2 regions of the Variovorax sp. GW821-FHT09B05 genome follow, and region 2 is predicted to be linked to the other one. Evidence: riboswitches for the same ligand, from Rfam matches in the RefSeq annotation. Region 2 holds a riboswitch; the other holds the start of a gene.
The links. Region 2 has a riboswitch for ZMP and ZTP ahead of glyA (serine hydroxymethyltransferase). Riboswitches for the same ligand answer to the same signal wherever they lie in the genome.
Positions count from the first base shown of each region.

Region 1: another riboswitch for ZMP and ZTP. It lies ahead of AC07RM_RS01210 (tetrahydrofolate dehydrogenase/cyclohydrolase catalytic domain-containing protein); the one in region 2 lies ahead of glyA (serine hydroxymethyltransferase).

Region 1 covers NZ_JBWKPN010000001.1:288,537-303,537, forward strand. Annotated here, with positions in the region: gene AC07RM_RS01165 (RraA family protein) at 1-229, shown strand, start outside; gene AC07RM_RS01170 (pyridoxal phosphate-dependent aminotransferase) at 226-1,455, shown strand; gene AC07RM_RS01175 (alpha/beta hydrolase family protein) at 1,463-2,143, opposite strand; gene AC07RM_RS01180 (TatD family hydrolase) at 2,140-2,967, opposite strand; gene AC07RM_RS01185 (tannase/feruloyl esterase family alpha/beta hydrolase) at 3,026-4,663, opposite strand; gene AC07RM_RS01190 (TetR/AcrR family transcriptional regulator) at 4,889-5,524, shown strand; gene AC07RM_RS01195 (Bug family tripartite tricarboxylate transporter substrate binding protein) at 5,584-6,597, opposite strand; gene AC07RM_RS01200 (hypothetical protein) at 6,807-7,061, opposite strand; gene AC07RM_RS01205 (hybrid sensor histidine kinase/response regulator) at 7,254-9,104, shown strand; gene AC07RM_RS01210 (tetrahydrofolate dehydrogenase/cyclohydrolase catalytic domain-containing protein) at 9,101-9,943, opposite strand; ZMP/ZTP riboswitch at 10,047-10,127, opposite strand; gene prpR (propionate catabolism operon regulatory protein PrpR) at 10,172-12,166, opposite strand; gene AC07RM_RS01220 (tripartite tricarboxylate transporter substrate binding protein) at 12,347-13,300, shown strand; gene AC07RM_RS01225 (isocitrate lyase/PEP mutase family protein) at 13,342-14,202, shown strand; gene AC07RM_RS01230 (phospholipase D family protein) at 14,211-15,001, opposite strand, start outside.
Region 2 covers NZ_JBWKPN010000005.1:505,043-520,043, reverse strand. Annotated here, with positions in the region: gene AC07RM_RS16685 (pilus assembly protein) at 1-2,455, shown strand, start outside; gene AC07RM_RS16680 (type IV pilin protein) at 2,452-2,880, shown strand; gene AC07RM_RS16675 (GspH/FimT family pseudopilin) at 2,877-3,425, shown strand; gene nrdR (transcriptional regulator NrdR) at 3,462-3,905, opposite strand; gene glyA (serine hydroxymethyltransferase) at 3,930-5,174, opposite strand; ZMP/ZTP riboswitch at 5,216-5,350, opposite strand; gene AC07RM_RS16660 (lytic transglycosylase domain-containing protein) at 5,395-6,261, opposite strand; gene AC07RM_RS16655 (DUF748 domain-containing protein) at 6,862-10,719, shown strand; gene AC07RM_RS16650 (DUF349 domain-containing protein) at 10,951-13,833, shown strand; gene AC07RM_RS16645 (flavin-dependent oxidoreductase) at 13,937-15,001, shown strand, end outside.

The sequences.
Region 1 (15,001 bases), on a different contig from region 2:
CGTTCCCGTGTCCGTCGGGCAGGCCCGCGTGGTCGCGCGCGACATCGTGGTGGCGGACGCGAACGGCGTGCTGGCGGTGCCGCGCGCGCGGGCCCGCGAGGTCGCGGAACTCGCGCGCAGGATCGAGACCGCCGAGTCGCAGATCCGCGCCTGGATCGAGCAAGGCAAGACGCTCGGCGAGGCGCGCGCGGCGATGGGCTACCACACGCTGCAGCGGAAGGCGCCATGAGCAACGACACCGCAGTGGCATCGGCCGCCCGATTGAACGTCCACCTCGAGGCCGCGCAGCCCTCCGCGACCTACAGGATGATGGACCGGGTGGCGGCGCGACGCGCGGGCGGTGCCAGCATCGTCTCGCTGTCGGCCGGCGAGCCCGACTTCGACACGCCCGCGCACATCGGCGACGCGGCCGTGGCGGCCATCCGCGAGGGCCATACGCGCTACACGCAGGTCGCGGGCCTGCGCGCGCTGCGGGAGGCCGTCGCGGCCAAGTTCCGACGCGAGAACGGCCTGGACGTCGGCTGGCAGGACACGATCGTCTGCTCGGGCGGCAAGCAGGTGATCTTCAACGCGCTCGCGGCGACCTTGAACCTCGGCGACGAGGTGATCGTGCCGGCGCCTTACTGGGTCAGCTACCCCGAGATCGTGCAGCTGTGCGGCGCCAGGCCGATCGTGGTGCCCTGCGGAGGCGAGTCCGGGTTCAAGCTCGGGCCCGAAGCGCTGGAGGCCGCAATCACGCCGCGCACCCGGTGGTTGATCCTCAACTCGCCGAGCAATCCGACGGGCGCCGTGTACACGCTCGCGGAACTGCGCGCGCTCGCCGAGGTGCTGCTGCGCCATCCCCAGGTGCTGGTGCTGGCCGACGACATCTACGAGCACCTGGTCTTCGACGGGCTGGCCTTCCACACGCTGGCCCAGGCCGAACCCCGCCTCGCCGCGCGCACGCTGACGATGAACGGCGTGTCGAAGGCCTATGCCATGACCGGATGGCGCATCGGCTTCGGCACCGGCCCGCGCTGGCTGCTCGATGCCATGGAGAAGCTGCAGGGCCAGCAGACCTCGGGGGCCAGTTCGATCTCGCAGCATGCGGCGCTCGCGGCGCTGAACGGACCGCAGGACTTCATCGCGCGTTCGCGCGCCGCCTTCGAGCGGCGCCGCGATCTGCTGGTCGCGGCGCTGAACGCCACGCCGGGCCTGCGCTGCGACAGGCCGTCGGGCGCCTTCTATGCCTTCGTCTCGTGCGAGGCACTGATCGGCCGGACGACCGCGGCCGGTACCGTGCTGGCCAGCGACGAGGACCTTGCGCTCGCGCTGCTCGACGAGGCGGATGTGGGCGTGGTCCACGGCGCGGCCTTCGGACTGGCGCCGTACTTCCGCATCGCCTATGCGCTCGACGACGCATCGCTCGACATGGCCTGCCGGCGCATCGACCGCTTCTGCCGCACGCTGCGCTGAGCCGGGCTCAGGGCAGCAGCCAGGCCTGCATCCACACTGACACGTGATCGAGCATCCGGTCGATCACCTGCGCGTCCGTCAGCCCCGATTTCTTCGGCACGTGAAAGCCATGGTCGGCCGCCGCGTATTCGTCGACGCTCGCCCAGTCACCGAGCGAATCGATGACTTGCGCGAAGCAGGGCGGTTCCGCGAGCTTGTCCTGCGCGCCGTGCACGAACAGCATCGGCACGTCGACCTCGTGCAGGTGCGCCGCGCGATCGATCGAGGGCTTGCCGGCCGCGTGCAGCGGAAAGCCGAGGAAGACCAGCCCGGTCACCTCGGGCAGCAGGCCCAGCGCCTGGGCCTGCGAGGTCATGCGCCCGCCGAAGGACTTGCCGCCCGCGAACAGGGGCAGTCCCTGGAAATGCGCGGCAGCGCTGGCCACGGCCGCGCGCACCGTGGCATGCGCGAGCGGCGGCGCATCGGGCCGCTTCGAACCGCGCTCCATGTACGGGAACTGGTAGCGCAGGCAGGCGATGCGGCGCTCGGCGAGGCCCTGCGCCACGGCCTCCATGAACGCGTGCGTCATGCCCGCGCCCGCGCCGTGCGCAAGCACGAGGGCGAAGCGTGCATCGTCGGCCGCGTCGATCAGGCCCGACACGCGCAGCTCGGCATCGACCTCGATCGTGATCTTCTTCGACGTGCTCATGCGGCGACCTCGACGGGTGGGAGTCCGAACAGCCGCCGGCTGTTGGCGCTGCAGGCCGCGATGACCTCGGCGACATCGCGTTCGAGCAGTTCGGCCACGCCCGCGGCAACCCAAGGCAGGTACGCCGGTTCGTTCGGCTTGCCGCGCAGGCCCGCGTTCTTCGGCAGCAGGTAGGGCGCATCGGTCTCGAGGTGCAGCCGGTCCAGCGGAATGGCCGGGATGGCCGCGCGCAAGGCCTGGCCGCGCTGCAGGTCCGTCACCCAGCCCGTGATGCCGATGTCGAGGCCCATCGCGAGAAAGGCCTCGGCTTCGGCGCGGTCGCCGGTGAAGCAGTGCACCACGCCGTGCGCGCCATCGGCCACCACGGGCGCGAGCATGTCGTGGAAATCGGCGAAGGCATCGCGGCAGTGCAGGAACAGCGGCTTGCCGGTCTGCGCGGCCATCGAGAGCTGCCGGTCGAAGGCCGCGCGCTGCGCCTCGGGCGTCGAGAAGTTGCGGTTGTAGTCGAGGCCGCATTCGCCGACCGCCACGACCTCGGGGCAGCGCCAGAGTTCTGCCAGCTGCTCGAAGGTGGCGGCGTCGAAGGACTTCGCGTCATGCGGATGCACGCCCGCGGTCGCGAAGACCACGCCCCGATGCGCCCGCGCCAGCTCGAGCGCGCGCAGGCTCGAGGCGAGCGAGGTGCCCGTGGCCAGGATCTGCGCCACGCCCGCGGCCTTGGCGCGCGCCAGCAGCGGCGCGGTGATCGACGCCAACTGGCCCGAATGGAAGTTGACGCCGATGTCGACGAGGGAAGGGGAGGCGGCTTTCGCTTCGATGCTCATGCATCGATGGTACGAGAACACCGCGCGTGCACGCGGCGCCCGCGCGATGCCGCGGCCCTCAGCTGCAGCTGTAGCTCGCCGCCACGTTCGCGTCGCCCGAGCCCTTGTACTTCGGGTACTTGGGGTACTGGCAGGCGGGCATGCTGCGGGCCGTGCCGCCGCTGGTGAAGCTGTAGGTCAGCTGCGTGGGCGCGTCGGCGTTCTCCACCCAGCCCATGATGGCCGAGGCCCAGTCCACTTCCTGCAGGCTGCCGCCCGCGCCATGCCCGCCGCCGGGAACGATGAAGAAGCGCGTGGCGCTGTTCGGGTCGGCGAGCCCCAGCGACTTCGCGATGCCCGTCATGGTGGTCCAGTTGCGGTAGTGGTCGTTCGGCGACAGCAGCGCGTCGCTGCCGGCGTGCCAGGAGATCAGCTTGCGGCCCGAGGCCACGTAGCTGGCGATGGCGGCCTTGTCGTGGTCGGCACCGATGCGCGCCAGGCCCGCGCCGAGCATGTAGTAGTCGGTCTCGAGCTGGAAGCCGGCCTGCTTGGCCGGCGTGAGCCAGGCGGGGTCGCCGCTCGCGAGCAGCGCGAAGCCGCCGCCGAGTCCGCCCCAGCCGAGCCCGAGGCCGTTGCCCCACGAATAGCCCGAGAGCACGGTCGAGCCGTTCGAGAGCTTGAGCGGCGACAGGAAGGACTGCAGCGTGCCCACCTGCGCGGCGCTCAGGCAGAGGGCCGGATCGCTGCTCGCGCCCGCCATGCCACACTGCAGCACGGCCGGATCGAAGCTGCAGGCCTGCGGATTGCCGATCAGGTTGTCGCTGGCGCCGTCGAGCGCATCGCAGGCCGACAGTGCGGCCGCATAGGCCGCGCCGGTCTGCGCGGGGCTCAGCGCCGCGGGCGTGCCGGTCAGCGAGGCCGCGCGCAGCCAGGCACCGGTCTGGCCCGCCATGTCCATGGTCTCGCAGCCCGCGACGATGCCGTCGAACTCCTGCGGCCAGCGCTGCGCGGCGATGTAGGCATTGCGTCCGCCGTTGGAGCAGCCGTTGAAGTAGCTGTGCGTCGGCGCCTTGCCGAAGAAGGCCTGCGCGACGGCCTTGCCGAAGCGCACCGTGGTGCCCACCGCGGCATAGGCATAGTCGGTCGCCGATTGCTGGCCCTCGGGCGTGCCGCTGGCCCAGACGCCGGGCGCGGCCTGCGCGGGCACGCTCGCGCGGTTGCCGCCATTCGAGGCCGCATACACCGCGCCCTTCAGCGCGAGCGTGGGATCGACCGCCGTCACCGCGCCGCCACCGTCCTTGGTCACCGCCGAGGCGATGCGTCCGTCGAAGCCACCGCCACCTTGTTGCCAGTAGCGGCCGGTCCAGTTGTCGGGCACGTCGATCTCGATGTCGAGGAAGGGGGCGCGCGTGCCCAGCACCTGGCAGAAGCCCGAGGCGTTGACCGCCGTCTTGGCTTCGAAGCGCGCGGTCTGCGTGACCGTGACGCCCGCCAGCACCTGTCCCTTGAGGCCGTTGCAGGTGCTCTTGAGCTGCTCGACGCTGGGGCCCGACGGACCCGCGGGCGGCGGCGCGGCTGGTGCGGGGGCGGGCGCCGGAATCGGGAGGAAGCCGCCGCCGCCTCCGCCGCCACCCCCGCAGCCCTGCAGGGCCAGGCCGGCGGCCATCAGCAGGCCCGCCGACAGCAGGGCACGGTTCACACACTTCTCGTCGCGCATGGTTGTCTCCGATATTTTGATGGGTGCCGGATGGCCGGCGGATCTCGCTCGATGGGCTTCGTCGTCCGGCCGATGTGGATCGATCAGAAAACCAACCGACCGGTCGGTTTGGAAGCCGCGCAAGGCTAACGCAGCAGCGCGGACACGGGCAAGCGGCAAAGGCTCGGGACTAACCCCTAAGATCGCGGACCGCGTGGCCTCACGCGCAGCCCCTCATTGCCATCCATGACCGTTGACACCGCTTCCTCCCGCCCCAACGACCAGCGCAGCCTGATCGCCAAGGCCGCCGCCGAGCTGTTCGCCCGCAAGGGCTATGCGGCGACGTCGATGAACGAGATCGCCGAGGCCAGCCACCTGTCCAAGCCCGGCCTCTACCACCACTTCAAGGACAAGGCCGAGGTGCTGCTTCATATCGCCGACGGCCATGTGTCGCGCCTGGTCGACATCGTCACGGGCGTGGAAGCGCTGCAGCTCGCGCCCGACGAGCGGCTGCCCGAGCTGATCGAGGCCTTCATGGCCGAGTACGCCGAGGCGCAGCACGAGCACCGCGTGCTCACCGAGGATGTGCGCTTCCTCGCGCCCGAGGCGCAGGCGCGCGTGCTCGACAAGGAGCGCACGGTGGTGCGGGTGTTCGCCGACGCCATCGCCGCCACGCGCCCCGACCTGCACGCCTCGCAGCTGCACAAGCTGCTGACGATGTTCCTGTTCGGCATGCTCAACTGGATGTTCACCTGGTTCAAGCCCGGGGGCCGCTTCTCCTACGACCAGATGGCACCGATCGCGACGCAGCTGTTCCTCAACGGCATCACGGGGCTGGAGGTCGCGCCGGCAAAGAAGTCGCCGAAGGCGCGCAAGCCGTGATCGGCTGATCGAACCCATCGCGCGCCTCTCCGTCATGGATCTTGCGAAGGCCGGGCCGCTCAATCGAGCTTGATGCGGCCGCTCGCGAGCAGCGCGCGGTGGCGCGCGATCTCGGCGGCGATGGTGCGCTGCATTTCCACGGGATCGCCCGAGGCAGGCTCGAAGCCCTGCGCGATCAAGGACTGGCGCAGCTTCGGGCTGGCCAGCGCGCGCTGCCAGGCCTGCAGGACTTCGCGCCGCGCCGCCGCCGACGTGCCGCTGGGCAGCACCAGACCGACCCAGGAGTGGTACTGGTAGCTGCGCAAGGCCGGCACGCCGGTTTCGGCGTAGCTCGGCACCTCGGGCAGCATCGCCCAGCGTTGCGAGGACGTGGCCGCCAGCGCGCGCACGCGACCGCTCTGCACGAGCGGGACGATGGGCGCGGTGGCGTAGAGCATCAGGTCCACTTCGCCGCCCGCCAGCGCATTCATCGCCTGCGCCTCGCCCTTGTAGGGGATGTGCCGCGCGTCGATGCCGAGCGTGCGCAGCAGCTCCTCGCTCTGCAGGTGCAGGCTGGTTCCGATGCCGAAGGAGCCGTAGGTCAACTCGCCCGGATGCGCCTTCGCATAGCGCACCAGCTCGGCCATGTCGGCCACCGGCAGGTCGGCGCGCACGGCCACCACGCCGGCATTGGCCGCCACGATGCCCAACGCATCGAAGTCGTTCAGCGGGTCATAGCCGGGCGCCTTGTCGAGCACCGGGTTGACCGAGGCGATGGAGGGCGAGACCGCGATCAGCGTGCGGCCGTCGCGCGGTGCGCGCAGGGCCGCCTGCACGCCGATCTTGCCGGCGGCGCCCAGGCGGTTGTCGACCAGCACGGGATGGCCGAGAGCGGCCGCGAGTTCGGGAGCGAGCAGCCGCGCGACGCGGTCGATGGGGCCGCCGGGCGGCGCGGGCACGATGATGGTCAAGACCTGCGGCGCGGCGGCGCAGGCCGTGCCGAACAGCAGGCCCGCCGCGAGCAGCAGGGCCGTGCGGCGTTTCGCGGTCCACCGAGGTGCAGGGGGCTCCTGCGGCTTGTCTCTTCTTGTCATGCGGGCATCGTAGGCATGCCCTCTCATATTCGGAAATACCTTTTGGCGTCACATTTCCATATGCCGCGAGTATGGCCGCGTCGATGCCATGTGCTGCTTCACGCGCCGTGCAGGTACTGCGCGGGGGTGGTGCCGAGGCTGCGATCGAACAGCGCAACGAATGCACCGATGTTGCAATACCCGCCGCTTCGCCGCCGCGGCGCCCCCGCTCAGTGCGATGCCAGCACGTGCGCCTGGTACGACACGTCGAGCAGCTTGCCCTTCTGCACGTAGTAGCGGTCGAGCCGCCACTCCTTGAGGATGTCGAGGGCCAGATCGAAGCTCTTGAGCTTCAGCGCATAGAGGCTGGCCAGGGAGAAATCGACATCCGATTCCAGCGCCAGGACCAGCCGTGCCAGGGTCAGGGACTCCTCGCTGTTCGGGTCGGCCGTGATGAGCCGGCGTGCTTCCTTGATCGCGTTCATGGAGGTCCTTCGTCGCGCTCGTTCGAGCGCTGTCGCAGTGGTGAAACGCAACCCTGGCTTGTGATGCACTTCTGCGAGGCCGTCTGCTCCGCGTCGGGATTCGGCCCGCCAAGGTCTTGGAGCGGGAAGAGGCAGTCTAGCACCGCGTTTCCAGCGGCCGGACGCGCTGGAACGGCCCTTACACTGCCGCCCATGCGTACGCCGGGCGCCACCTCCACCCCGTCGGGCCCCGTGCCCGGGCCCGCCGACTCCCACGCCCAACTGGTCCGCGAACGCCTGCTGCGCCGCATGTTCGTGATGGGCCCGCCCACGGTGCTGACGGCGCTGGCCTCGGCGATCGCGATGGCCGGCGTGTTCTTCGGGATGACGCGCGGCTTCGGCGCGCTGGCATGGGGCATCGTGATCTGCACGCTGCTGTGCCTGCGGCTGGTGTTCATGCGCTGGAACGCGCGCCTCTATCCCGAGCCCGAGTTCACGCTGCGCCAGCCCGATGGCGCCTGGCGCTTCATGCTGCCGCTGGGCGCCTACATGTCGATGTGGACGCTGGCGCCCTGGGCGCTGATGCCGCCGGGCACCGAGTCGCCGATGCGCATCCTGATCCTGCTGCTGGGCATGTTCGCGGTGCTGATGGGCTCGGTGCCGGTGATCGCCACCTGGCGCGCGATGGTGCCCGTGGTCACGATTCCGCTCACGCTGGGCGTGGTCACGCGCTTCGCCTGGATGGGCGGCACCGATGGCTGGTTCACCTGCGTGGTCGGGCTGCTGTTCGGCGGCTCGATGGCGCGCTACGCGCTGTCGCAGCACCAGCTGATCCGGCGCAGCCTGTCCGACCAGATCGACAAGGAACTGCTGAGCGAACAGCTGCTGCGCCAGTCCTTCGAGCTGCAGCGGCTCAACCGCGAGCGCAGCCGCTTCTTCGCCTCGGCCAGCCACGACCTGCGCCAGCCGGTGCATGCGCTGGCGCTGTTCTCGCGCTCGCTCGAGCGCGACCTGGCCGACCATCCGCTGGCGCCCGTGGCCGGCCGCGTGGTGCAGGCCACCGATGCGGTGAGCGGCCTGCTCAACGCGATGCTCGACATCTCCAAGATCGATGCCGGCACCGTGGTGCCGCAGCCGGTACGGATGGCGGTGGACCCGCTGTTCCTGCGGCTGTCGCAGATCTTCGAGCCGCGCACCCAGCAGGCCGGCCTCGCGCTGCGCTTCCACACCGCGCCCGAATGGCTGCAGACCGATGGTGACCTGCTGTTGCGCGTGCTGACCAACTTCGTCGACAACGCGCTCAAGTACACGCGCCAGGGCGGCATCCTCGTGAGCGCGCGGCCGCGCGGCGACCGCCTGCGGCTGGCCGTGTGGGACACCGGCCTGGGCATCGCGCCCGAGCACCTGCCCCATGTGTTCGACGAGTTCTACCAGGTCGACAACCCGCAGCGCGACGTCGCGCGCGGCCTGGGCATCGGGCTGGCCATCGTCAAGCGGCTGGTGGACCTGCTCGGCGGCGAGATCGGCGTGCGCTCGCGGCTCGGCCACGGCAGCGTGTTCTGGGTCGACCTGCCGCGCCGCCCGCCCGTGCCCACCGCCTTGCCCATCGCGCCCGCGGCCATGCCCGATGCCGCGCAGATCGACACCACCGAACTGCCGCTGGTGCCGCCGCGCGTGCTGCTGCTCGACGACGAGCAGCCGGTGGGCGAGGCGGTGCGCATGTGGCTCGCGCCCTACTGCGAGCGCATCGAGATCACTTGCCGACTCGCCGATGCCAGCGCGCAGGTGCGCGCCACGCCCGACGGCTTCGACGCCTTCCTCATCGACTTCCGGCTCGCCGATCCGCAGGACGGCATCGAGGCGACCGCGGAACTGCGCCGGCTCGCCGGCCGCCGCGTGCCCACGATCCTCGTCACGGGCGATACCGATCCCGAGCGCGTGCGCGCGGCCTATGCTAGCGGGCTGGTCGTGATGTTCAAGCCTGTGCAGCCGGAGGTGCTGCTGCGAACGCTGCACCAGATCATTCGCGGCGCGCAAGACGAGCGCGCCGAGCGGCACGGCTAGGCCACGCGCTCCGCCGCCTCCAGCGTCTGCGAGATCAGCGTCGAGATCGTCATCGGCCCCACGCCGCCCGGCACCGGCGTGAGCGCCGCGCAGCGCGCGAACAGCCCCTCGGTCTCGATGTCGCCGACGCCACCCTCGTGGTAGCCGGCATCGATGACGATGGCGCCGTCGCGGATCCAGTCGCCGCGGATGAAGCGCGGCCGGCCGACGGCGCCGACGATCACCTCGGCGCGCCGCACCTCGTCGGCGAGCTTCGCGGTCTTCGAGTGGCACACGGTCACCGTCGCATCGGCGTTCAGCAGCATCATCGCCAGCGGCTTGCCGAGGATCGGGCTGCGGCCGACCACCACCGCGCGCTTGCCGGCGACGTCGATGCCGTAGTGCGCGAGCAGCCGCATGATGCCCGCGGGCGTCGCCGAGCCGAAGGCGGGCTGGCCCAATGCCATCCGGCCGAAGCCATGGCTGGTGACGCCGTCCACGTCCTTGCGGATGGCGATGCGGTCGAAGCACTGTCGCTCGTCCACCTGCGCGGGAACGGGATGCTGCAGCAGGATGCCGTGCACCTGTTTGTCGGCGTTCAGCGCATCGATCTCGCGCAGCACGTCCGCGGTCGTCGCGCGCGCATCGAGCGTCACGACGCGCGAATCCATGCCGACGCGGCGGCAGGCATTGCCTTTCATCCGCACGTAGGTCGCGGACGAGGGATCGTCGCCGACCAGGAGGGTCGCGAGGATGGGGGTGCGTTCGCCGTTCCTCGCCTTCAGTGCGAAGACCCGCTGCCGCAGTGCCTCCTCGTTCGCGGTGGCGACCGACTTGCCGTCGAGCAGGATGCAGGTCATCGCGCACCTCCGGAGCGGAAGGGCGAAAGCCGGGGAAGCGAAAGGATGCGCCGGTGCGGCGCGGGCATGCGGACACTCATCGTCGGAACTCCTGAAAAGACGACAGACATGCCCAGGCGATCGGCGTGACGATGGCCGCGCTCCCCGATGGTGCTCCATCCGTTCGCCAGTTGCGCGGCAACGCGATTATCGGACAGCGGCCGTGCGGCCCCGCTCGAGGAAGGCCGCCTAGGCCTTCGGCCCCTCGTCGCGCAACCGCCGCCACAGCGTCGATCGGCTGATGCCGAGAATGGCGCAGGCCTGGTCCTGATCGCCCTGGACCGACTGCAGCACCTCGCGCACCCGTTGCCGCTCCGCGGCCGTGCGCGCGCCCTTGAGCAGGCGATCGCGCGCGGGCGCCGGGCGCGCCTGCGTGCATTCGGCGAACACCTCGAGCAGCCGGGCGCGGTCCAAGCGGCCCTCGGGCGCCAGGTAGCCGTGGCAGGCCAGCAGGCGCTCGACGAGGTTCTCCAGTTCGCGCACATTGCCGGGCCAGCCGTAGCCCGCGGCCAGCTCCAGCAAGGCGGCGAGCCAGGCCGACGCCTGGTCCGCGGGCACACCCGCCGCGGGCGCGCGGCGCGCCATCAGGCCGGCGGCCAGGGGCGCGATATCGGCGCCGCGTTCGCGCAGCGGTGGCGTCTCGATGCGCAGCACCGCGAGCCGGTAGTACAGATCGCGCCGGAACAGGCCACGCTCCACTTGGGCCGCCAGGTCGGCATGGGTGGCCGCGATCACGCGCAGGTCGACCGGCACCGCCGCGGTGGCGCCCACGCGCAGCACCTCCCGCTCCTGCAGCACGCGCAGCAACCGCGTCTGCAGCGCCAGGGGCATGTCCCCGATCTCGTCGAGGAACAGGGTGCCCGTGTGGGCGGCCTCGATCAGGCCGGTCTTGCCGCCGCGCCGCGCGCCGGTGAAGGCGCCTTCCTCGTGGCCGAACAGTTCGCTTTCGAGCAGGCTCTCTCCCAGCGCCGCGCAGTTCACGGCCAGGAAGGGCTGGGTGGCGCGCCGGCTCGCGCTGTGGATGCCCTGGGCCACCAGCTCCTTGCCGGTGCCGCTCTCGCCGACGATGAGCACGGTGGCGTCGCTGGCCGCGCACTGCCGCGCCAGCTCGCGCACGCGCCGTGCCGCGGCGCTGTCGCCCGCGAAGGCCTCGATCCGGTAGCGCGTGGGCGCGCCGCGTTGCCGCTGGTTGGCGCGCAGGTGGCGGTCGGCGCGCTGGATCACGGCGGGGTCGCGGCACACCAGCAGCGCGCCGGTGACCTCGCCGCTCTCGACGATGGGCGCGCGCCGCACGACCAGCGTGCGCATGCCGATCTGCAGCACCTCCTCGACCGGGGCTTCGCCCAGGCACAAGGTGGCGCCGAGGTCCAGCACGGGCTCGACCTCGCTCAGCACGCGGCCGACCAGTTCCGCCACGGAAGCACCGAGCAGCTGCGCCATGGCCGGGTTCAGCGCCTCGATGCGCTGGCGCAGGTCGACCGCGACCACGCCGTCCTGCAACTGGCCGAGGATGGTGCCGAGCCGCTCATGGCGCGCGCGCTCGGCATGGCCGTGGCGCGCCAGGTGGAGGGCGTCCTGCAGCGCCTGGCGCACGGCGTCCTCGGAGTACATCAGCACGCTGGCGATGCCGGCCTGCTCGGCCAGGTCGGCCACCAGCCCGGGCGACACCACGGCCTCGATGCCGGCGGCGCGCAGGGCCTCCACGCAGGCCGGCGCGTCCTCCGCGCCGCGGTAGCTGAACTGCGCAATGCCCATGCCGAACAGGGCATCGAGCTGCGCCAGGTGCTCCGACGGACCGTCGAACGACACCAGGCCCACGCGCGGCGAGAGGGCGCGCGCCGCGGCCAATGCGCGCATCAGGTCGAAGCCGCGCACCTCCACGATGGCCACCGGAATGTCCAGGTGCCGGCGCAGCCATTCGCCGCTGGCGCCCGCGGCCACCACCGCGTCGACGGGGCGCCGGGCATGCAGCGCGCGCACGGCCGCCACGGCATCGTCGAAGGCCTGCCCGACCAGCTCGACCTGCGCCTGCCCGGCCACCTCCGGTATCAGCCGCGCCAGCACGCGGCCCAGGCGGTGGCGGGCCACGGCCACGATGTGCAGCGGCCGCGGCGTGGCGGGGGAATGAGGGCTCGGGGCGGCGGGCAATGTATTCATTTCAATGGATTTCATTGTCTCATTCATGAAATCAGATTGAAATCCAAACCCGGACGAGCGCCCGCCGAGGCAGCGCGAATTCCTTTCGAATCAATGACTTGGCAACGAGGGGCGCGCCCCTCGGACCGATGGCACAGCGCTTGCGCAAACCCCGGTTCCAAGCTGAAAAACCAGGAGACCTCCGTGCACTTCCATCGCCTTTCCACCATCGCCTGCACGACCGCCGCCGCGCTGGCGTGCGCTTTGCCCCTGGCCGCGCAGGCCCAGGCCTGGCCCGCCAAGTCCATCCGCTTCGTCGTGCCGTTCGCGGCGGGCGGCGCCAACGACCTGCTGGCGCGTTCGGCGGCCGAAGGGGCGGCCAAGGTGCTGGGCCAGCCGGTCATCATCGACAACCGTCCCGGCGCGGGCGGCTCGCTCGGCGCCGACCTGGTGGCGCGCAGCGCGCCCGACGGCTACACCTTCCTGATCAGCGCCGCGGGCGTGATCTCCAACAGCATGATCAAGAAGTCTCTGCCGTTCAAGGACGAGGACCTGGTGCCCGTGGTCATGATCGGCCTGGCGCCCTCGGTGATCGTGGTGCCCAAGTCGGCCCCGTACGACAACCTGCGCGACTTCGTCGAGGCCTCGAAGAAGGGCGCGGGCTTCAACTTCGCGACCGCGGGCACCGGCAGCACGCCGCACTTCGTGGCCGAGATGCTCAACGTGAAGTACGGTGCGAAGCTGCAGGCCGTGCCGTACAAGAGCGGCTCGGAGAGCACGACCGCCGTGCTGGGCGGGCAGGTCGAGGGCACCTCCGAGGCCAGCATCATCGCGCTGCCGCACATCCGGGGCGAGGGCAAGTTCAAGCCGCTGGCCACCACCTGGACCCAGCGCATCTCGGCCTACCCGCAACTGCCCACGGCCGTCGAGCAGGGCTTCCCCGAGCTGCAGATCGCGCACTGGGCCGGCCTGCATGCGCCGCGCGGCACGCCCAACGACATCCTGGACAAGCTCGCCGCCGCCGTCGACAAGGCCATGCGCGATCCCGCCACCGTGGCCAAGCTCCAGGGCCTGGGCATCGAGCCCGTGGGCGGCACGCGCCAGGAGTTCGTGAAGTTCACCGATGCCGAGCGCAAGCGCCTGGGCGAGATCGTCAAGGCGGCCCGGATGCAGGAGAAGTGAGCGCACCGCAGGTTCTCCTTCCTTTTCCTTCCAGCCGATCCATGAATACCAAACAACAACTGCGCGCCCTGGCGCAGGCCCGCCGCGGCGTCATCGTTCCGGGCGCCTTCAATGCCCTGTCGGCCCGCGTCGTCGAGGACCTGGGCTTCGAGGCGATCTACATCACCGGCGCCGGCGTCACCAACATGTGGTTCGGCCTGCCGGACCAGGGCTTCGTGGGCCTGGCCGAGATGGCCGACCACACGGCGCGCATCCGCGATGCGGTGCGCGTGCCGCTGATCGTCGATGCCGACACCGGCTTCGGCAACGCGCTCAACGTGCGCCATGCGGTGCGCACCCTCGAGCGCGCGGGCGCCGACTGCATCCAGCTCGAGGACCAGATCGCGCCCAAGCGCTGCGGCCACTTCGAGGGCAAGGCCGTCATCTCGACGGAGGAGGCCGTGAGCAAGATCAAGGCGGCCGTCGATGCGCGGCAGGACCCCGACCTGCTGATCCTCGCGCGCACCGACGCCTGTGCCGTGCTGGGCTTCGAAGCCGCGATCGAGCGCGCGCAGCAGTTCGCCGAGGCCGGCGCCGACATCCTGTTCGTCGAGGCGGTCACCAGCGCCGAGCAGATCCGCGCCTTGCCGCAGCGCCTCGACCGGCCGCAGCTCATGAACATGGTGATCGGCGGCAAGACGCCCGTCTTCGGCGCCGAGGACCTCGGCGGCATGGGCTATGGCCTCGTGCTGTATGCGAACGCCGCGCTGCAGGGCGCCGTGGTCGGCATGCAGAAGGCGCTCACGGTGTTGCGCGATGCGAGGCGGCTCGAGGAAGATCCCGCGCTGGTCGCTCCGTTCGCCGAGCGCCAGAGGCTGGTGGGCAAGCCCGAATGGGATGCCCTCGAGCGCCGCTACACGTAACGCGGCCCCTACAGCATCGATTCGGGAATCACCAGCGACTGCCACTGCAGCTTGAGCCGCATCCAGGCATCGGCACCGGGTTCGCTGTCCGTCACCCGCACCGGCGCGGGCCCGTCGGTGCGCCACCATTCGAGCGCGTCCCCGCCGTCGCCTGCGAGTCGCAGCTGGTACGCCGAATACGTCATCAGCTGCTCGAAGAAGCCGTGCGCCTCCTCGGCCAGCGCGGGGCAGTCGATCAGCAGCCCGAACTCGGTGTTCAGCGCATCGGAGCGCGGGTCCATGTTGACCGAGCCCAGGAACAGCCGCCGGCGGTCGACGATCATGGCCTTGGTGTGCAGCCGCACCTGCGCGCCTTCGCCGATGCGGCCCACGAACAGGGCGCGGCCGGCGTTCGGATGGATCTCGTGGATCTGCATCCCGTTGCGCAGCAGCGCGGCGCGGTAGCGGCGGTAGCCGGTGTGGACCACCGGTTCGTCGGTGGCGGCCAGCGAGTTGGTGATCAGGGTCTGGCGGATGCCGCGCGCCGCGTTGCGGCGCATGCCCTCGAGCGCCGCCGCGCCGGGCACGAAGTAGGGCGACGCGGTGAGGATCTCGCTGCGTGCCTGCTGCGCGGCCTCGCCGAGCAGGCGGCGGCTGGTGTCGATCAGCGCGCCGCTCGCGAGCCGCCGCGTTTCCGAGCGGCCCCAGGCCTTGGCGGGCGCATCGGCAAAGGCCTGCGCGGTGCCGAACGCGAGCCGCACGCGGCCCGCCTGCAGCTCGTCGCCGAGCGTCACGCGCCCCAGCGGGTCGACCGTGCGAA
Region 2 (15,001 bases):
GCTCGTCGGTGCTTTCGAGAATCGGAGGGCGGGCTCGGCCCAGGGCTCCTTCGGCATGGCGGGGCTCGCGTACTGGGCGCACACGCAGCGGATCCGCGGCGACCATCCCGATGCGCGTGTGCAGACCTTCGCGGTCGACCTGGATGCCGACCGGAGCGCTGTGGTGGGTACGCGCCAGCGCGGCAGCGCGCTCTACCTGGCCGCGAAGTACGGCGGATTCGTCGACCGCAACGGCGATGGCGATCCATTCCGAAGCTCCGCGCTTTTCGGCGCCCCGGACGCAGCGGGCAAGTCGGCATGGTTCAGCAACGCCGAATGGGCGGAAGGGCTCGACCACGACGGGCAGCCGATGCCGGCCAACTACTTCCTCGCCAGCGATGAGCGATCGACGGCGGATGCGTTGCGCCGCGTGCTGCGCCGTGCCACCGCGCCGCCGCTGGGCGCGAATGCCACGGCCGCGATCTCCTCGGATACGGTGGGCGCGGCCGGCGCGAGCCTCTACCTGCCGCGCTCCGACAGCCGGCGCTGGGCTGGCACCTTGCTGTCGTTTCGCCTGTTCACCGATCCGGACACGGGCGCCTTGCGCGTGGCCGACACGCCGTCGTGGGATGCGGGCGCCTTGCTCGATGCACGCGTGGAGAAATCCGGTGCATCGGCGCCGCGAAAGCTCTTCACGCTGTCGACGGCAGGCGTTGGCATTCCCTTCGAATGGGACGCGCTCGACGAGCCCTTGCGGCGCTCGCTGCGCACGGAGACCGAACCCGCATCCCCGATGCCTGCCGGGGCCACCGACACCCTGGCCCGCGACCGCCTGAACTACCTGCGTGGCGAGCGCCGAAACGAAGCCTCGTTGGCGGGTGGCCGTTTCCGCGTGCGCGACTCGGTGATGGGCGATGTCGCGCATGCGGCCCCGGTGTTCGTTGGCGCGCCCGACCCTGTGCTGGATGAGAGCGGTTACCCGGCATTCCTCTCCACGCATCGCCAGCGCGAGCCCGCGGTCTATCTGGGGGCCAACGATGGCATGCTGCATGCCTTCTCGGCGCGCACGGGCGAGGAGCTTTTCGGCTACGTCCCGCGACTGCTGTTTCCTGCGCTGGGCCAACTCGCGCAGCCCGGTGGCGCGCATCGCGCCTATGTCGACGGCACGCCCGCCGTGGCCGAGGCGCGCACGGCGAACGGCCTGTGGAAGAGCGTGCTGGTCTCGGGCCTGGGCGCGGGCGCCGCCGGTGTGTTCGCGCTCGATGTCAGCGATCCGCGGGCCTTCTCGGCCGACAAGGTGCTGTGGGAGTTCGGCAGCGCCGACGACCCCGACATGGGCCACCTGATGCAGCCGCCGCGCCTCCTGAAGTTCCGCACCAGGGCCGCGACGGCGGGCCGCCCGGCCACCCATGCCTGGTTCGCGGTCGTGCCCTCGGGCTTCAACAACCGCAACCCCGAGAAACGCGCCGCGCTGTTCCTGCTGTCGCTCGACAAGCCGGCCGGCACGCCCTGGCGGCGCGGCCTCGACTATCACAAGATCCTGCTGCCCCGGCCCGCCGATGCCAGCCTCGTCAATGCGCTCGCGAGCGCGCCCGGTGACCATGCGGCCGACGACGGAACGGTCCGCTGGCTCTATGCCGGCGATACCCAGGGCAATCTGTGGAAGTTCGACTTCGAACACGATGCGCCCTGGAGCGAGGCCAACGCGCTGGGCTTCGGCGGTGCGCCGCTGATGGTCGCGATGGACGGCGGCGCGGGCAGCCGGCGCCAGCCGATCACGGTGCCGCCGGAAGTGGGGCTCGGGCCCGGCGGCGGTGGCATCGTGTTGTTCGGCACCGGCCAGTTCGTCGAGCCGGCGGACCTCGGCGCCTCGCGTCGCGGCGTCCAGACCGTGTATGCGGTGCAGGACACGGGCACGCCGATCCGTGTGGGCGAAGCGCGGACCCAATTGGCGCCACGGCAGGCACGACCCATCGAGGGCGGGCTGACGGCCATCGAGGGCCAGGCCTTCGTCTACGGCGCCTTCGACCGCGCGACGACACGGCGGCGCGGCTGGTACCTCGACCTGCCGGCGTCGCGCGACCAGGGCGAGCGCCAGGTCGAGCGGTCCGTGCTGGCCGATGGGCGCCTGTTCTTCAACACGCTGATCCCGCCGCAGGCGGCCTGCGGCGAAGGCAGCGGCCGCAGTTGTGCCGTCGACGCGATGACCGGCCTGTCCAAGGGTGGCACCTGCGTGCCCTCGGAGGCGGGGCTGCTCGGTGCACCCTTCGTGGTCCAGCAGGGCAACGCGTCCTACGGTGCCGCCGATCCGGCCGGTCGGCGCGTCGAGACGCGGCGGCTCTCGGTCCTCAGCCCCGGTACCCGCAAGGGCACGTCGGTGTCGGTCGCGCAGCCGACCGGCGGTGCCACGGTGTCGCGTCGGGCCGGCCGTCTCAACTGGCGCCAGGTGCCGGACCCGCAAAGGACATGGCCATGATCTCCCGCCACGGCCATCGAGCCGGCGCGGCCCTCGGCTGGAGCCTGATCGAGGTGCTGATCGCACTCGCGATCGTCGCCATCCTCGCGGCCATCGCCTTTCCTTCCTACGTTGATGCGGTGCACCGGGGCTGGCGCGCCGAGGCGCGGTCGGCGCTGCTCGCGCAGATGCAGCAGCAGGAGCGCCACTTCACCGTCGATGGCCGCTACCGGCGCTACGAAGGCGATTCCGCCGAGAGCGGGCAGGGCGGCAAGTACCTCGTGCGCAGCGAGCACTGCGACGGCCAGCGCAGCCTCGACGACTGCCTGCGGCTCTCGGCCCGGCTCAAGCCCGGCTTCTCGGACCCGCCGGTCGGCAACCTGTGGCTGGACAGCACGGGCGGCCGCGGCTGCGATGGCGCGCAGCGTGCGCGGTGCTGGCAATGAAGCGCGCGGGACCGGCACGTGGGCTCACGCTGATCGAGCTGCTCACCGTGATCGCCATCGTCGCCATCCTGGCCGCCGTCGGCGTGCCGGGTTTTCGCGCGCTGCTGCTCCACCAGCGGCTGGCGGCCGTGTCGCAGGCCTTCGTGGCCGCGCTCGGGATGGCGCGGATCGAGGCCATCCGGCGCGGCGAGCCAGTCAGCGTGCTGGCCGACGGCGGCGCCGGCTGGGATGCGGGCTGGGCGGTGGTGGCCGATGCTGGCGGCGACCACGCGCCGCACGTGCTGCGGCGCTTCGACGGGCTGCCGTCGGGCATCGCGGTCGACCGGGAACTGGGCGACGGGCTGGCGCAAGGGGTGCACTACGACGGCAATGGCTTCTCGCGGCGCGTGCGCAATGCGGGCTTCGGCGCGGGCTGCCTCGCGTTCAGGGCCGAGACGGGGCGGCGCGCGGCCATCGTCCTCTCGGCGTCGGGGCGGCCTCGAAGTTGCGACCCCGATCGGAAGGGAGAGTGCGGAACTGGAGTGTGCGGGCAGGGCGGTGGATAGCGGCCGTCCCGCGGCCCGGCGTCGACACGCCGCGGCTCAGATGTCGCGCAGCAGCTGCCGGAATTCGTCCACGTCCTCGAAGCTGCGGTAGACCGAGGCGAAGCGCACGTAGGCCACCTTGTCGAGCTTCTTGAGTTCGCGCATCACGAGTTCGCCGACCTTGGTCGACTCGATTTCGCGCAGGCCGCTGGCGAGCAGCTTCTGTTCGATGCGCAGCAGCGCGTTGTCGATCTGCTCGATGCTCACCGGCCGCTTGCGCAGCGCCAGCATCATCGAGGCGCGGACCTTGGTCGAGTCGAAGTCGGCGCGGCTGCCGTCCTTCTTCACGACGACCGGGAAATTGACGTCGGGGCGCTCGTAGGTGGTGAAGCGCTTGTCGCAGGCACCGCACTGGCGGCGCCTGCGCACGAAGTCGGCGTCTTCCGAAACGCGGGTCTCGACGACCTGCGTTTCGAGATGACCGCAAAAAGGGCATTTCATGCGGTCAGGGCTTCTTCTTCGAGGTCAGCGGTAGACCGGGAAGCGGCTGGTCAGCGCGTGGACCTTGGCGCGCACGGCGTCGATGTTCGCGGCGTCGCGCGGGTTCTCGAGCACGTCGGCGATCAGGTTCGCGGTGATGCGGGCCTCTTCGTCCTTGAAGCCGCGCGTGGTCATGGCCGGCGTGCCTACACGCACGCCGCTGGTCACCATCGGCTTCTCGGGGTCGTTGGGGATCGCGTTCTTGTTGATGGTCATGTGGGCGCTGCCCAGCACGGCCTCGGCTTCCTTGCCGGTGATGCCCTTGGCGCGCAGGTCGACCAGCATCACGTGGCTTTCGGTGCGTCCGCTCACGATGCGCAGGCCGCGCTGCGTGAGCGTTTCGGCCACGATCTGGGCGTTCTTGACCACCTGTTGCTGGTAGGCCTTGAACTCGGGCGACAGCGCTTCCTTGAAGGCCACCGCCTTGGCGGCGATCACGTGCATCAGCGGGCCGCCTTGCAGGCCCGGGAAGATCGCGCTGTTGATCGCCTTCTCGTGCTGCGACTTCATCAGGATGATGCCGCCGCGCGGGCCGCGCAGGCTCTTATGGGTGGTCGAGGTCACGATGTCGGCGTGTGGCACCGGGTTCGGGTACACGCCCGCGGCCACCAGGCCGGCGTAGTGGGCGATGTCGACCATGAAGATCGCGCCGACGTCCTTGGCCACCTTGGCGAAGCGCTCGAAATCGATGCGCAGCGAGTAGGCCGAGGCGCCCGCGATGATCAGCTTGGGCTGGTGCTCGTGCGCCTTGCGCTCCATCGCGTCGTAGTCGATGGCTTCGTTGGCGTCCAGGCCGTAGCTCACCACGTTGAACCACTTGCCGCTCATGTTGAGCGGCATGCCGTGGGTCAGGTGGCCGCCTTCGGCCAGGCTCATGCCCATGATGGTGTCGCCGGGCTTCAGGAAGGCCAGCAGCACGGCCTCGTTGGCCGAGGCGCCGCAATGGGGCTGCACGTTGGCCGCTTCGGCGCCGAAGATCTGCTTCACGCGGTCGATGGCCAGTTGCTCGGCCACGTCGACGTGCTCGCAGCCGCCGTAGTAGCGCTTGCCCGGGTAGCCCTCGGCGTACTTGTTGGTGAGCTGCGAGCCCTGCGCGGCCATGACGGCCGGCGAGGCGTAGTTCTCGCTCGCGATCAGCTCGATGTGGTGTTCCTGGCGCGCGTTTTCGGCCTGGATGGCAGCCCAGATTTCGGGATCGGTCTGTTCGACCAGGATGTTGCGTTGGTACATGGCAGTCCTTTGAAGACGAGGTCCTTGTTCTTCAACCAAACAAGGGCTGCCCAGGCGAACGGCTGATCGCCTGCGCGTCTGGAGCGACGTCGCAGGCGGTACGCTTCCCAGTGGTAGTCCACGTCAGCGCGGGTGCCTTGTCGGCACCGCGCCTATCGCCAGTCGCGTACCCGGTCGAGTGTAGCGGATCGGACCGGCCCGGCGGCGGGCGAAAGGAGATTCAGGACACGGCCGACAGCAGCGCCACCTTGGGTGGCGTGGGGCCGTTGGCCGGCTCGGTCGCCTCGTCGGGCTTGGCCGGGGCCACCACCGGCAGGGGCAGCGGCTGCGGACGCAGCACCGGCGGCGTCGGCGCGAACGGCGAGGGCGCGCGGCCGCTGGCCACCTGCAGCAGGCGCTCGCGCTCGGCCATCACCTTGCCGGCATAGCCGCCGTCGTCCTCGAGGTTGGCCGCGCCCACGTAGTAGCGCAGGCCGCCTTCGAGCGAACCGGCGCGGGCGATGCATTCCTGCAGCACCTTCACGCCGACCCGCATGTTGGTCACGGGGTCGAAGGCGGTCAGCGTGCCGCCGGCCGGCTCGTACTTGTCGCCGTGCACGCGGGTCATGACCTGCATCAGGCCCTGCGCGCCGACCTGGCTCTGCGCGAACGGGTTGAAGCTGGACTCGACCGCCATGATCGCGAGGATCAGCGTCGGATCGAGCTTGGTGTGCTTGCCGATGTTGTAGGCCTCGGCCACGAGCACGCTCAGCGGCTCGGCCGCGACGCGGTACTTCTTGCTGAGCCAGTAGGCCACGGCGGCCTGCTGCTTGGGCAGGTCGCCGGGGCTCGCGGCCGTCGTGCGCTCGATCGCGGTCGGCTCGAGGTCAGTGGCTTCGGGCGCGGGTTTGCGCGACTGCAGCCAGCCCATGAGCTGTTCTTCGCCTTGATGGCGCAGGTCGGGCCGCGCCACGAGGGCGAGGACCGCGAACACGATGGCCAGGCCCAGCAGGGCGAAACCGTTGTGCGTGATTTCAAAAAAGCCGTCTGCCACATCGGACACGAAGGTCCTCAGCCCGCGGGCCGTGGCATCAAACGCCTTGTTCATCGCTCTTCCTTTCTGTGCGGCACCTGTCGCAGCGCCGGGAAGGGCGATGGGATGGAGGCAGCGGCGCTTGGATTGGTACCAATCAGATTCCGCGCTCAGGGGGATAAGGTGCGCGGCCGTCTGATCAAGCCGGGGGGAGTCGGCAGCGGATACAGGGTGGTTCCGTCGCGTCGGGCGATCGGAGCAGGCGGGATTCTATCGTTGCTAAATACCCGGTCAAGCATAAGGAATTCAGTCTTAATTCTTAAAAGTGTCGAACAAATGTTTCAAATCCGTGTCTGGGACCGCGTCCTTCTTAAGGGAAATCCCTTGAAAAATCGGGTTTGAAAAGCCGGGAAGGGGCGCCTAAGCTGAACAGGCCTGAGGTTTTCAGGTGCTTTCCGAAGCCAGGCAGTCACGGTGCAAGCCGCGGGCTCGAACGGCGGAGGATCCACGGCGGCAATCTCTTGCTGCCAGCACGACAGGAACCATCGACTTCCGGTCGAGCGAAACGATGGCAATGGGTCTATGCCCGCCATCAAGCCCGGTGACATGACATTCGTCGCGTCGCCGGGCTTTCTTGTTTCTGGCTTGCCGCCTGTTTGGGGCACACTCGCGCGAATGAATGCTGCCGCCTCGATACAAAGCTTAAGAAAGAACAAATGGGTGCGACGCGGGATCGTTGCACTGCTCGTGCTTCTGGGCCTTTGGGTCCTGGCCTGGCTGGCGGTGCCGCCGATCGCCAAGAGCCAGCTGCAGAAGATCGCGAGCGAGAAGCTGGGCCGCCAGGTCACGGTGGAGCGCATCGGCTTCAAGCCCTGGACCCTCGAGCTCACGCTCAACAACCTGCGCATCGCCACCGCCGACGGCAAGAACACCCAGGTCGCCGTGCGGCGCATCTATGCCGATGCCGAGTTGCAGTCGTTGTTCCGGCTCGCGCCCGTGATCGACGCGGTGACGGTGGAGGCACCGGCCATCCTGCTGACCCACCAGGCCGACGGCAAGTACGACATCGACGACATCCTGGCCAAGCTGGCCTCCGGCCCGCCGCCCGACCCCAAGGCCGAGCCCGCGCGCTTCGCCATCTACAACATCGCGATCACCGAGGGCGCGGTCGACTTCGACGACCAGACCGTCAAGCGCCGCCATGAGCTGCGCGACTTCGTGCTCAAGGTGCCGTTCCTCAGCAACCTGGCCTCGCAGCGCGAGGTCAACACCGAGCCCAAGCTGGCCTTCGCGCTCAACGGCAGCAAGTTCGACTCGGCCGCGCTGACCACGCCCTTCGCCGCCAGCCGCAAGACCGACGCCCACGTGCAGTTCAAGGGGCTCGACCTCGCGCCCTATCTGGGCTACATCCCGGGCGGCCTGCCGGTGCAGCTGCAGGCCGGCAGCCTCGACGCCGACCTCAAGATCGACTTCCAGCAGGCCACCACGGTCGGCCTCAAGGTCACCGGCACGGTCGAGGCTCACGGCGCCAAGCTGGCCGATGCGCGCGGGCGCGACCTGCTGGCCTTCGACTCGCTCAAGCTCGCGCTGGCCGACGTGCGGCCGCTCGAATCGGTGTTCCACCTCAGCGAGGTCGCGCTGGCGAGCCCGCAACTGGTGGTGGCGCGCGATGCCTCGGGCCAGCTCAACCTGATGGCGCGCGATCCGGCCACGGGCCAGACCGAGAAGGTGGTCGCGGCCAAGCCGCCGGCACCGCCCGTCAGTGCCGCGAGCGGCGCGGCGGGCGCGGCGGCACCCAAGCCCACGCTCAAGGTCCAGGTCGACAAGGTCGCCCTCAGCGGCGGGCGCATCGGCTGGCGCGACGAGACCGTGCAGCCCGGCGCGGCGATCGACGTCACCGAGCTCGGCATCGACGTCACGGCCCTCACCTGGCCGATGGAGAAGCCGGCCCAGTTCAGCGGCAGCACCGCGGTCGGCGGCGCCACGCTCAAGTTCAAGGGCAGCGGCACCGACAAGGCGGCCGACGTGCAGACCGAGGTCGACGCGCTGCCGCTCTCGCTGGCCGCGCCCTACCTGGCCCACAGCCTGGAACCCACGCTCGACGGCAAGCTCAGCGGCGAGATCGACATCGCCTGGGCACCGCCCGACCTGCGCTTCAAGGCCAAGCGGGTGGCGGCCGACAACCTGGCGCTGACCCAGGCCAAGACCGCGCTCGCGAGCGTCGGCCGCTTCGAGCTGCGCGATACCGAGGTCGACATGGCGAAGCACACGCTGGCCGTGGGCTCGTTCACCGCCACCAATCCCAAGGTCAGCATCGAGCGCGACAGCGAGAAGCGCTGGATGTTCGAGCGCTGGCTCAAGACGCCGGCCGCCGCGGGCGGCAGGCCCGAAGCCGAGGCCAAGGTGGCCGCGCCCAAGCCGGCCGGCAGCGGCCCCGAATCGGCACCGCCGGGCGCCAACACCAAGCCCTGGGCGCTGACCGTCGGCACGTTCGCGGTCGACAACGGCAGCCTCTCGTATGCCGACAAGGCCAGCGCCACGCCGGTCGCGGTCGAGATCACGGCCTTCAAGCTCAATGCCGAGAAGCTCGCGCCCGAGACCGCCACCAAGTCGCCGCTGCAGGTGTCGGGTCGCATCGGCTCGGGCCGCCGCGCCGACCCGGGCCGCTTCGACTACAAGGGCCACATCGTGCTCAAGCCGCTGGCCGCCGAAGGCCGGCTCGAGGTGGCCTCGTTCCCGGCCCATGCCTTCAAGGCCTACTACGCCGACGCGCTCAACGTCGACATCCGCCGGGCCTTCGTCAGCTACCGCGGCAGCGTGAACTACGCGACCGCCCCGGCGGGCATGACCGTCAAGCTGGCGGGCGACACCGCGCTCGACGACTTCCGCGCCAACAGCGTGTCGCTGACCCAGTCGCCGGGCTTCGACCGCAACAACAACCAGTTGCTGAGCTGGAAGACGCTGAGCCTGCGCGGCCTGCAGGTGGGCCTGGCGCCCAATGCGGCGCCCACCGTCGACGTGCGCGAGACCACGCTGACCGACTTCTTCGCCCGCGTGATCGTCGATCCGAACGGCCAGCTCAACCTGCTGAGCCTGACCAAGAAGGGCGAGGCCGAGGCCAACGCGGCCACGGCCGCGGCCGTCGAAACCCGTTCGCGCCGCAGCCTGGGCGGCACGACCACCACCACGCGTGGACCGGAGCGACCCACGGGCGGCGCGCCGGTGCCGGCCGAGCTGATGGTCGGCGGCGCCTCCGAACCGGCCAAGCCGGCCTCCGCGCCCGCCGCGGTGGCCCAGGCCGCGCCGGCCGCCGGTGGCCCGGCGCCGGTCATCAACTTCGGCCCGATGAGCCTGGTCAACGGCAAGATCGACTTCACCGACCTGTTCGTCAAGCCCAACTACTCGGCCGACCTCAGCGAGCTGACCGGCAAGCTCAGCTCCTTCTCGTCGAATCCGCCGAACGGGCAGGGCGGCCGGCCGGCGCTGGCCGAGCTCGAGCTGCGCGGCAAGGCGCAGCAGACCGCGGCGCTCGAGATCACCGGCAAGCTCAATCCGCTGGCCAAGCCGCTCGAGCTCGACATCACCGCGAAGATGCGCGACCTGGACCTCGCGCCGCTGTCGCCTTACTCGGTGCGCTACGCCGGCCACGGCATCGAGCGCGGCAAGATGAGCATGGACGTCAACTACAAGATCGCGCCCGACGGCCAGCTCACCGCCACCAACAAGCTGGTGCTCAACCAGCTGCAGTTTGGCGAGGAGGTCGCCGGCGCGCCCAACAGCCTGCCGGTCAAGCTCGCGGTGGCGCTGCTGGCCGACCGCAACGGCGTGATCGACGTCGACCTGCCGCTGCGCGGCTCGCTTAACGACCCGCAGTTCAGCATCGGGCCGCTGATCTTCAAGGCGGTGGTCAACCTGATCGTGAAGGCCGTGACCGCGCCGTTCAGCCTGCTGACCGGCGGCCTGGGCGGCGGCGGCAGCAGCGAGTCGAGCACCATCACCTTCGAGCCCGGCAGCTCGGAGCTGAGCGCCTCGTCCGAGGAAAGCCTCGACAAGGTCGTGAAGGCGCTGGCCGAGCGGCCGACGCTCGAGATGACCGTGATCGGCACCGCCAGCCTCGAGAAGGAGCGCGATGCCTACCAGCGCCAGCGCCTGCGCCAGATGACCCTGGCCGAGAAGCGCCGTGCCGTGGTGCGCGGGGGCCAGGCCGGCACCGACGTGCCGCCGGTCACCGACGCCGAGTACCCCGAGCTGCTGACCGCCGTCTACAAGCGCGCCGACATCACCAAGCCGCGCAACATGGTCGGCCTGGCCAAGGACCTGCCGCTCAAGGAGATGGAGAACCTGCTGCTCGCGAGCGTGCCGGTCGACGAGGAGTCGATGCGCCAGCTGGCGGTGGCGCGCGGCGCCGCCGTGCGCGACTACCTGCTGTCGCAGAAGCTCACCAGCGAGCGCCTGTTCCTCGGCGCGGTGCGCACCACGGCCAGCGGCGACGACTGGAAGCCGGGCGCCGAGCTCAAGCTCGCGATGCGCTGAGCATCGAAAGGGGCGCCGCGCGGCGCCCCTTGGTTTTTCACGGGGCACTGCTATATATGCAGGCACCGTTTCCCCCTGCGGCGCGACCGATCCAGGCGTCGTTTCGCCGCATCGCCGGGCCGCGCCGCAAGGTGGATTTCGACGGCGCGCGGCAAGTGGGTCAAAATGGCGGTCTGCGCCGGCCTCTGCCGGCGCCTTCGCTTTCTCTCTTCAGACAACGATCTCGCGCACGTGACCTCTAATTCTTCCAAGCCACACGACCTTCAGGCCCTCGATTCGCTGACCGGCGGCGCCTTCACCGCGCCGACCTCGGGCGAGCGTGCCTCGCGCATCCGCGACTGGCTCGCGAGCAACCCGGCACCCGAGCAGATGCAGGAAGTCTTCAAGGAGTTGAGCGGCCGCGACAAGGGTGCCGCCCGCCTGCTGCGCGAGAAACTCGACGAGCTCAAGCGCGCCAAGGGGCAGGAGGCCATCGCCGCCGAATGGGCCCAGAAGGCCGAGGGGCTGCTGGGCCAGTCCAAGCTCAACATCGCCGACGCGCTCGCCTGGCAGCGCGATGCCGCCAAGGCCGGCGCGCCGCTGTCGCGCGAGCCGCTGGCCGGCTTCAAGGTGCGGCTGGCCGAGCGCATCAAGGGCATCGAGGACCTGCAGCACCGCGCCCAGGTCCACCGCGAGGCCGCCGTGCTGCTGGCGCAGCGCTTCGAGGTGCTGTCCACCAAGGGCTGGCAGGACGCCCAGGTCGCCGAGGAATCGCTGCGCACCGACGTCACCCACTGGCAGCAACAGGCCGCCGACATCGTCGCCGACGCCAACTGGACCAGCCTCGACGCCAAGTTCGCGCCGCAGCTCGAGTCGTCGAAGGCGCAGCTGCTCGTCGTGTCCGACGCCTTCCACAGCGCGCTGGCGCAGGCCATTGCCGCCGCGGCCGATGCCACCGCGCCGCTGCCGCCCGTCCCGGTCTGGGCCGACGAACTGCGTGCCGCGCGTGGCGAGGCCGTCGCGCCCAAGGCCGCGGCACCCGCGCGTCCGCCGGCCCCCAAGGTCGATCCCGCGGTGCGTGCCGCCGCGCAGGACGCCGTGCAGGCCGCGCTGGCCAAGCTCGAACAGGAAACCGCCGAGGGCCATGGCAAGGCCAGCGCCGGCGCCGCCGCCGCGCTGCGCGCGGTGCTGAAGGAACACGGCAAGCTGGTCGAGGCCCCGCTCGAGGCGCGCGTGCATGCCGCGCTGGTCGCGGCCGGCGAACTCGAAGGCTGGCAGCGCTGGAGCGCCGACAAGGTCCGTGAAGACCTCGTGGCCAAGGCCGAGGGCCTGCTCAAGCGCCCCGAAGGCCAGGCGCTGGGCGGCCGCAAGATGCAGGAAACCCTGCGCGCGCTGCGCGACCAGTGGAAGCAGGCCGACCAGGGCGGCGTGCCGAACCACGCGCTGTGGAAGCGTTTCGACGAGGCCTGCAACGAGGCCCACAAGGTGGTCGAGGCCTGGCTCGAGAAGGTGCGTGCCGACGCGGCCGAACACCGCGCGCTGCGCGTGGCCCTGATCGAGGAGGTCAAGGCCTGGGCCGCCGAGCATGCGGGCGCCACCGACCTGAAGGCGCACAACCGCGCGCTGCACCAGTTCGCCGACCGCTGGCGCGATGCCGGCCACGTGGGCGAGAAGGTGTTCGCCGAGCTGCAGCCGCAATGGAACGAAGCCTTCGGTGCCGCCCGCGCGCCGTTCGAGACCGCGCAGAAGGCCAGCATCGAACGCCGCCAGGCCATGATCGCCGAGGCCACCGAGCTGGGCGCCCAGCCCGTGCTGCGCATCGATGCCGTCAAGGCGCTGCAGCAGCGCTGGCAGGCCGAGGCGCAGGGCGTGCCGCTCGACCGCCGCCAGGAACAGAAGCTCTGGGACGCCTTCCGCGCGCCCATCGACGAAGCCTTCAACCGCAAGTCGGCCGAACGCGAGAAGGCCTCGGCCGCGATGAGCGACCGCGACCGCCACGTGCTCAACGCCTCGAAGGCGCTCGACGCGGCCAATGCCAGCGGCGACGCGCAGAAGATCCGCAGCGCCATCGCCCAGCTCGAAGGCGCGCTGCGCGGCGAGGTGCCGCCTCCGGCACCGGCGCCAGCCCCGGCGCCGCAGCGGGCCGCATCGGGCGATGGCCCCTCGGTCGGTGCGACCGAGGTGTCGGGACCGGACCAGGCCGCCGCCGAGTTCGGCGAGAGCGCCGAGCAGGCGCCGTCGCCCAGCGATGCCGAGGCTTCGCCCGCGGCCGTGCCGGCCCATGAATCCGCCGCCACGCCCGACCTCGTGGCACCGGCCGACGGTGCCGACGCCTCGGCGCGCGCCGACAGCGCGGCGCACGATGCCGGCGAAGCCGCCGCTGCCGAACCCCCGGCACCGGCCGCGCCGCCGAAGCCCGCGCCCCGCCCCGTGGTGGCCGTGCGCGGCGACGACCGTCCGGGCAACCGCAAGTCCGAACCCGCGGCACCCGCGACCCGCGGCGGCGGCCGCTTCGGCGACCGGCGCGGACCCGGCGGTCCTGGCGGCCCTGGCCGTCCGGGCGGCGACCGCGGCGGCCCGCGTCCCGATGGCCGCGGCGATCGCGGTGGCGACCGTGGCGCACCGGGCGGCCGCTTCGGCGACTACCCGCCGCGCGAGGACCGCGGTCCTCGCCTGGGCGACACCGCCTTCCGCGCCCAGCGCGAGGCGCTCGAGCGTGCCGACATGGCGCTGCGCAAGCTGGCGGCTCAGGCCCATGGCGAAGCCCTGACCCAGGTGCTCGGTGCCTGGGAGCAGCGCGATGCCGCGCGCCTGCCGAGCGTGCAGGAGCTCGGCCGCGCGGTCACGCCGGCGGTGCGCAGCAGCTGGTCGCAGGCGATCGGTGCCTCGCCGGCCGCGCGGGCCGACGAGGCCGCCGAAGCGCTGCTGCGCCTCGAGATGGCCGCGGAAGTGCCCACGCCCGCCGAGCAGCTCGAGGCGCGCCGTGCGCTGCAGCTCAAGCTGCTGACCAAGCGCGGCGATCCGGCGCCGGCCCAGACCTGGGGCCAGGACGCGGGCAAGGTGCTGGCGGCGGCGCACGACGCGACCAGCGCACGGCGTCTGCAGAACGCGCTGAAGGCGCTGCTGCGCAAGTAAGAGACCGGCGCGCCGCCGCGGGCCCGAGCGCCCGTGGCGAGCCCGGCATTCCTCGGGCCGCCTCGTGCGGCCCCTCCTTTTTCCGACTTCCGACGATCGCCGCATGGCCTCCACCCCCGACGTTTCCCCCGTACTGATCGCCGGCGGCGGCATCGGCGGCCTTTCGCTCGCGCTGACCCTGCATCAGATCGGCGTGCCCTGCCGCGTGTTCGAGGCGGTGCCCGCGCTGCAACCGCTGGGCGTGGGCATCAACCTGCAGCCCAACGCGGTGCGCGAGCTGCACGAGCTCGGCATCGGCAACGACGTGCTCGACCGCATCGGCATCCAGGCGCGCGAGTGGGCGCTGGTCGGGCGCAACGGCAACGAGGTCTATGCCGAGCCGCGCGGCCTGCGCGCGGGCTACCGCTGGCCGCAGTACTCGGTGCATCGCGGCGAGCTGCAGATGTTGCTGTACCGCACGGCGCTCGAGCGGCTCGGGCCGGAGGCCATCCAGCTCGGCCAGCGGGTCGCGGGCTATCGCAACGGCGAGCACGGCGTCACCGCGTTGATCGAGTCGCGCGACGGCCAGCGAAGCGAGGTCGAGGGCCGCCTGCTGGTGGCGGCCGACGGCCTGCATTCGGCCGTGCGCGCGCAGATGCATCCGCAGCAGCCGCCGATCCAGTGGGGCGGCGCCATCATGTGGCGCGGCACCACGCCGGGCGTGCCGGTGCGCAGCGGCGCGTCCTTCGTCGGCCTCGGCTCGCTGCGGCACCGCGTGGTGCTCTATCCGATCTCGCCGCCCGATCCCGCCACGGGCCTGGCCACCATCAACTGGATCGCCGAGATCACGGTCGACAACGCCGAGGGCTGGACGCAGGGCGACTGGAACCGGCGCGTCGAACTGAGCGACTTCGCCCACCACTTCGAGGGCTGGGACTTCGGCTGGCTCGACGTGCCCTCGATGCTGCGCGGCGCGAAGGAGGTCTTCGAGTACCCGATGATCGACCGCGACCCGGTGCCGACCTGGGTCGACGGCCATGTCGCGCTGCTCGGCGACGCCGCGCACGTGATGTACCCGGTGGGTTCCAACGGCGCGAGCCAGGCCATCGTCGATGCGCGCGTGCTCGGCGCTTCCATGCTCTCGCACGGCGTGACGCCGGCGGCGCTGCGCGCTTACGACGAGCGCCTG